2 regions of the Streptomyces anthophorae genome follow, and region 2 is predicted to be linked to the other one. Evidence: predicted binding sites of a transcription regulator. Region 2 holds the regulator's gene; the other holds the start of a gene.

Region 1 (3,403 bases), 1.5 Mb from region 2:
GACCCGCACGCGGCGCTGCGCGTGGTCGATCTCCAGCTCGCCGAGCCGCAGTATGCCGCTGCGCGGCGTCGTGGCGGCCAGCGCGGCCCGCTCGACGCGGCGGAGCAGCACGTGCACGCGCGCCGCCAGCTCCCGCATGGAGAACGGCTTGGTCATGTAGTCGTCGGCTCCCACACCGAGGCCGACGAGCATGTCCGTCTCGTCGTCGCGCGCCGTGAGCATCATGACCGGCACCGGACGCTGGGCCTGCACGCGGCGGCAGACCTCCAGGCCGTCGAAGCCGGGCAGCATGATGTCGAGGATCAGCAGGTCGGGCTGCCAGGCCTCGGCCGTGTCCACCGCCGCCGGGCCGTCCTGCGCGGTTTGCACGAGGAATCCCTCGGCACGCAGCCGGGCGGCGATGGCATCGACGATGGTCGGATCGTCCTCGACGACCAGGACCCGTCGCTGGGCTCCCTGGGTCGTCGTGGTGGTGTTGTGGGAGGTGTGTGTCTGCTCCATCGCCCCGCCCCTGAGTGCGCGCCGTCGTGACGCGCTTGACGCTTGAATGATCGGGTTTCGGACGTCAGCGTACGGGGAGTTACCGCCGGTCGGCTACGTGGGCCTCAGTGCGAGGTGCACCACGTCAGGGACGCCCCGGACAACCGGGATCTCTTCGGTGCGCACCGCCTGGAATCCGGCATTCCGCAAGGTTTCTTCGAAATTTGCTGACGGCTGTGCGGACCATACGGCGAGAACACCGCCCGGGTCGAGTCGGTCCTTGCAGGCGGCGAGGCCCGCCGGCCCGTAAAGGGTGTCGTTGTCCTCGGTGACCGTCCACTCCGGACCGTTGTCGATGTCGAGGCAGAGCGCGTCGTAGGTGTCCGTGGTCGTGTGCAGGTGCCGTACGAGGTCGGCCTCGACGATGTCCGTGCGGGGGTCGGCGAGGGCGCGCTCGGACAACTCGCGCAGCGGGCCTTCCAGGTGCCAGTCGATGATCGCGGGCTCCCGCTCGACGACCGTGATGCCACCCCAGTGCGGATCGGCGGCCGCGTGTTCGAGGGAGAAGCCGACGCCGAGGCCGCCGATGAGGACGCGCGGTTTCTCGCGGTCGTCCAGGGCGGCGCGGGCCGAGTCGACGAGCCGCCGCTCGGAGCGGCCGTCGGAGGTGTCCATCAGGAACGTGCCGTTGGCGATGATCTGGAGCAGGTCGCCGTGACGGCGCAGGACCACCTCGCCGAAGGGGCCTTCGCGGCGATCGAGGACGACGGGTGGATCGGGGTGGTGCGGAGTCGTCATGGCCGACATTGTGGCCGAGAGGGTGGGTGGCCCGCCGGTGTTTTCTGTGTCCCACGTCTCACATGGCGCTCGTCACAGAGGGTGAACCGAACAGGTCCGCGCCGCGTCGGGGGGTGCCCGTGCGCTTCGCGTTCGCCGGCGGCGCCTCGCCCGGCCGCCGCGTGCTCACGACCGCGCACCGGGGCCCGGTCGACGTGATCGCTGACAGCGAACGCCTTCGGCGGAACATCTGGAAGCTCCCGTGCATTGAGTCCATGTAACTCAACTTGACTGCCAAAGGGGAGATCATGGCTTCGACGTCCACACCGCTCACCCTGCCCGTGCTGCCCCTCGACGACGAGGTCGTGCTGCCCGGAATGGTGGTGCCCCTGGACCTCAGCGACACCGACGTACGGGCCGCGGTGGAGGCCGCTCAGGCCGCCGCGCGTACTGGACCCAGCAAGCCGAAGGTGCTGCTTGTTCCACGTATCGACGGCACGTACGCGAACACCGGCGTGCTCGGCACCGTCGAGCAGGTCGGACGCCTCGCCGACGGCGACCCCGGCGCGCTGATCCGCGGCGTCGGCCGCGTCCGCATCGGCGCCGGTACGACCGGGCCCGGCGCCGCCCTGTGGGTGGAGGGTCTGACCGTCGAGGAAGAGGTGCCTGACCCGCTGCCGGGCGCCGTCACCGAACTCGTCAAGGAGTACAAGGCGCTCGCCACGAACTGGCTGAAGAAGCGCGGCGCCTGGCAGGTCGTGGACCGCGTGCAGCAGATCGACGACGTCTCCGCGCTCGCCGACAACTCCGGCTACTCGCCGTTCCTCACCACCGCCCAGAAGGTCGAGCTGCTCGAGGCGGCCGACCCGGTGGAGCGTCTGAAGCTCGCCACCCAGCACCTGCGCGACCACCTCGCCGAGCAGGACGTCGCCGAGTCCATCGCCAAGGACGTCCAGGAGGGCGTCGACAAGCAGCAGCGCGAGTTCCTGCTCCGGCGCCAGCTCGACGCCGTCCGCAAGGAGCTGCGCGAGCTGAACGGGGAGAAGGACGAGGGCGAGGAGTCCGACGACTACCGGGCCCGCGTCGAGGCCGCCGACCTTCCGGAGAAGGTCCGCGAGGCCGCGCTCAAGGAGGTCGAGAAGCTGGAGCGCTCCAGCGACCAGTCGCCCGAGGGCTCCTGGATCCGCACCTGGCTCGACACCGTCCTCGAACTGCCGTGGAACGAGCGGACCGAGGACGAGTACGACATCCAGGGCGCGCGCGGCGTCCTCGACGCCGAGCACGCGGGCCTCGACGACGTGAAGGAGCGGATCACCGAGTACCTGGCCGTGCGCAAGCGCCGCGCGGACCGGGGCCTCGGCGTGGTCGGCGGGCGGCGCGGCGGCGCCGTGCTCGCGCTGGTCGGCCCGCCCGGCGTCGGCAAGACCTCGCTCGGCGAGTCCGTCGCGCACGCGATGGGCCGCAAGTTCGTCCGCGTCGCGCTCGGCGGCGTCCGGGACGAGGCGGAGATCCGCGGCCACCGGCGTACGTACGTGGGCGCCCTGCCCGGTCGCATCGTCCGCGCCATCAAGGAGGCCGGGTCGATGAACCCGGTGGTCCTGCTCGACGAGGTCGACAAGGTGGGCTCCGACTTCCGCGGCGACCCGGCCGCGGCGCTGCTCGAAGTCCTCGACCCGGCGCAGAACCACACCTTCCGGGACCACTACCTGGAGGTCGAGCTGGACCTGAGCGACGTCGTCTTCCTGGCGACCGCGAACGTCCTGGAGGCGATTCCGGAGGCCCTGCTCGACCGCATGGAGCTGGTCCGTCTCGACGGCTACACCGAGGACGAGAAGGTCGTCATCGCCCGCGACCACCTGGTGCCGCGCCAGCTGGACCGCGCGGGGCTCGCGGCCGACGAGGTCACCATCGGCGACGACGCACTGCGCAAGCTCGCCGGCGAGTACACGCGGGAGGCCGGCGTCCGCAACCTGGAGCGGTCCGTGACGCGGGTGCTCCGCAAGGTCGCCGCGCAGCACGAGCTCGGCGAGCGGGAACTGCCGTTCACTGTCGGCGAGGGCGATCTGCGTTCGCTCATCGGGCGGCCGCACCACGTGCCCGAGTCGGCGCAGGACCCGGCCGAGCGGCGCACGGCCGTGCCGGGCGT
Region 2 (3,403 bases):
CGGCGGCTTCAAGTCGGTGGCCGAATCCCTGGAGACGGTCGCCGCGAAGATGGGCCTTCAGCAGTTCGGCAAGGAGGGCGAGCCCTTCGACCCGACCGTGCACGAGGCCCTGATGCACTCCTACGCGCCGGACGTGACCGAGACGACCTGCGTGGCGATCCTTCAGCCGGGTTACCGGATCGGCGAGCGCACCATCCGCCCCGCGCGGGTGGCCGTGGCCGAGCCGCAGCCGGGCGCGAAGGCGGACGAGGCAGCCGACAAGGATGCCGAGAAGGAGAACGGTGGCCCGGAAGAGGGCTGACGTCACACACACGGGTAAGGAGGGACGTCGAGGCCGATGAGCACCAAGGACTTCATCGAGAAGGACTACTACAAGGTCCTCGGCGTCCCGAAGGACGCCACCGACGCCGAGATCAAGAAGGCGTACCGCAAGCTCGCCCGCGAGAACCACCCCGACGCCAACAAGGGCAACGACAAGGCGGAGGAGCGCTTCAAGGAGATCTCCGAGGCGAACGACATCCTCGGTGACCCCAAGAAGCGCAAGGAGTACGACGAGGCGCGCGCCCTGTTCGGCAGCGGCGGGTTCCGTCCGGGACCCGGCGCCGCCGGTGGCAACGGCTCGTTCAACTTCGACCTGGGCGACCTCTTCGGAGGCGGCGCCCAGGGCCAGGGCGGTCCGGGCGGCTTCGGCGGCGGCATCGGCGATGTGTTCGGCGGACTGTTCAACCGGGGCGGCGCGGGCCCGGGCACGCGTACCCAGCCGCGCCGGGGCCAGGACATCGAGTCCGAGGTGACGCTCAGCTTCACCGAGGCGGTGGACGGGGCGACGGTCCCGCTGCGGATGTCCTCCCAGGCCCCCTGCAAGGCGTGCTCCGGCACCGGCGACGCGAACGGCACACCGCGCGTGTGCCCGACCTGCGTCGGCACCGGACAGGTCTCGCGGGGCGGCGGTGGCGGCTTCTCCCTCACCGACCCGTGCGTGGACTGCAAGGGCCGCGGCCTGATCGCCGAGACCCCGTGCGACAGCTGCAAGGGCAGCGGGCGGGCCAAGTCCTCCCGCACCATGCAGGTCAGGATCCCCGCGGGGGTCTCCGACGGCCAGCGCATCCGACTCCGCGGCAAGGGCGCTCCCGGTGAACGGGGCGGCCCCGCGGGCGATCTGTATGTCGTCGTGCACGTCGACGCCCACCCGGTCTTCGGCCGCAAGGGCGACAACCTCACGGTCACCGTCCCGGTGACCTTCACCGAGGCGTCGCTCGGCGGCGAGGTCAAGGTGCCCACGCTCGGCGGCCCGCCGGTCACCCTGAAGCTGCCCCCGGGCACGCCGAACGGGCGGACGATGCGGGCCCGCGGCAAGGGCGCCGTCCGCAAGGACGGTACGCGCGGAGACCTGTTGGTGACGGTCGAGGTGGACGTACCCAAGGACCTTTCGGAGGACGCCCGCTCGGCCCTCGAGTCGTACCGCAAGGCGACTGAGGACACCGACGTGCGGGCAGAACTGTTCAAGGCCGCGAAGGGAGCGTGAGGGTGATGGACGGGCAGCCGGGTCGTCGGCGCAGCAATCCGTACGAACTGACCGACGAGACGCCGGTGTACGTCATCTCAGTGGCGGCACAGCTGTCCGGCCTGCACCCGCAGACCCTGCGCCAGTACGACCGGCTCGGCCTGGTCTCGCCCGACCGCACGGCCGGGCGCGGCCGCCGCTACTCGGCCCGCGACATCGAACTGCTGCGCACCGTCCAGCAGTTGTCGCAGGCCGAGGGCATCAATCTCGCCGGCATCAAGCGCATCATCGAGCTGGAGAACCAGGTCGCCGCGTTGCAGTCCCGGGTGGCCGAACTCTCCTCGGCAGTGGAGAGCGCGGCCTCCGCGATCCAGCAGCGCGAGGCGGCGGTGCACGCCTCCTACCGCCGGGACCTGGTCCCGTACCAGGAGGTCCAGCAGACGAGCGCGCTGGTGGTGTGGCGGCCGAAGAACAGGCGGTCGCAGGACAAGTAGGCGCACGCGCGTGAAGGGGCCCGGAGGTCACGACCTCCGGGCCCCTTCACATGTCCTCATCTCCCCGTCGACTGCCACACCGCGATCACCAGCGCGGCGCACGAGGTGAGTGCCGCGAGGGACGGCAGCGGCCAGCGGGAGCGTTCGAGGGCGTCGAGGCGGTCCTCGTGCTCGCCGAGGGTCTTGTCCGTCTGGTCGGCGCGTTGCAGTACCAGTGCCAGGTTGCCCTGGGTGGCGGCGAAGCCGACGTCGACGGAGCGTCGAAGACGCTCCAACTCCAGGGCCACATCGACCTGTTCACCCACTCCTCCGTCTCCTCTCATGCGCGCGGCACGCGCAGCTTGTCCCAGCTGGTACGGCCGGGAACGCCGTCGGCGTCCGCGCCCGTATAGCCGAGCCTGCGCTGCCAGGCCGCGTACGAGGCCACGTCGGCCTCGGTCCACTCCGGGCCAGGACCGATCCGGTACCGCCCGCAGCCCTCCGCGACGAGCCGCCGCCCGACCGCCGTGATCAGCGCGCTGCGGCGGCCCGGCACGAAGAAGGCGGCGCCGGGGAACTCGGCGCAGGAGGACGGGGGCGGGGTGGGGCGGACACCGAGGCGGGCGTCGATCCGGGTCCGCATGCCGCTCATCGAGAACGACGGGTCGATCTTGCGGCGGGTCCACTCCTTGTGGCCGATGACGCTCGCCGCCGTCCAGCCGTGGACGCGGCACAGGGCGGCGGAGAGCCGTTCGACGGCGGTGAGTTGGGGCGAGGGGTAGGGGTCCTGCCCGTTGCCGAGGTTCTCGATCTCGAAGCCGTAGAAATGGATGTTGCCGTCGACGGAGTCGGGGCCCGGTGGGGACGGAAGGGCTCGTTCGGCGCGTACGGCCGCGTAGGTGGCGGCGGAGCCGGAGCCCGCGTGGTTGGTGCGGCCGTAGCCGACCAGGTGCACGGTGCCGTCCTTCGCGACGAGGCCCGTGCAGAGCGGGCCCGGGAGGGTGGCGGTGCCGTCGCGGCAGAGGGCGAGGCTGTCGCGGCCGGCGGTGTGGTGCAGCATGACGCCGTTGACCGGACCCCACGCGCCCTTGTGATTACGGTTGTGGGACTGCCAGTTGGCGTGTTCGCGGACGGTCACGCCCTCGTCGCGCAGGACGCGGGCGAAGGCGGACGCGGTCAGGGGTGTGGCCACCGAGGCTCCTCTTTTACGGGATGGGATCGACGCGGATGAAGCGGGTGTCGAAGTAGGCCGTGTTCGAGGCGTTGCCGGAGCGGTAGGCGGGGGTCGCCGCGTGGGTCGTGCCGACGACGAGGCCGGTGACGAGGAACTGGGCGGAGACCGAGCTGCGGCTGTTGAGCGAGGATGCCGCGGAACGGTTGTCGTCGGCGGCCAGGACGACCGTGCCGGAGGCGTTGCGGATGTTGG

What was found. Region 2 encodes HspR, which represses chaperone genes until heat shock. Its sites were predicted from a motif close to TTGAGNNNNNNNNNCTCAA; they were not measured.
Region 1: the regulator HspR is predicted to act here: its motif matches at 1,525-1,543, upstream of lon (endopeptidase La).

What each region holds. Positions count from the first base shown of each region.
Region 1 covers NZ_JBLWQQ010000001.1:3,311,933-3,315,335, reverse strand. The annotation lists gene ACNYS0_RS14715 (response regulator transcription factor) at 1-501, opposite strand, end outside; gene ACNYS0_RS14710 (spermidine synthase family protein) at 595-1,287, opposite strand; gene lon (endopeptidase La) at 1,566-3,403, shown strand, end outside.
Region 2 covers NZ_JBLWQQ010000001.1:4,802,011-4,805,413, forward strand. The annotation lists gene grpE (nucleotide exchange factor GrpE) at 1-301, shown strand, start outside; gene dnaJ (molecular chaperone DnaJ) at 338-1,525, shown strand; gene ACNYS0_RS21885 (heat shock protein transcriptional repressor HspR) at 1,531-1,998, shown strand; gene ACNYS0_RS21890 (hypothetical protein) at 2,055-2,303, opposite strand; gene ACNYS0_RS21895 (peptidoglycan-binding protein) at 2,318-3,169, opposite strand; gene ACNYS0_RS21900 (hypothetical protein) at 3,183-3,403, opposite strand, start outside.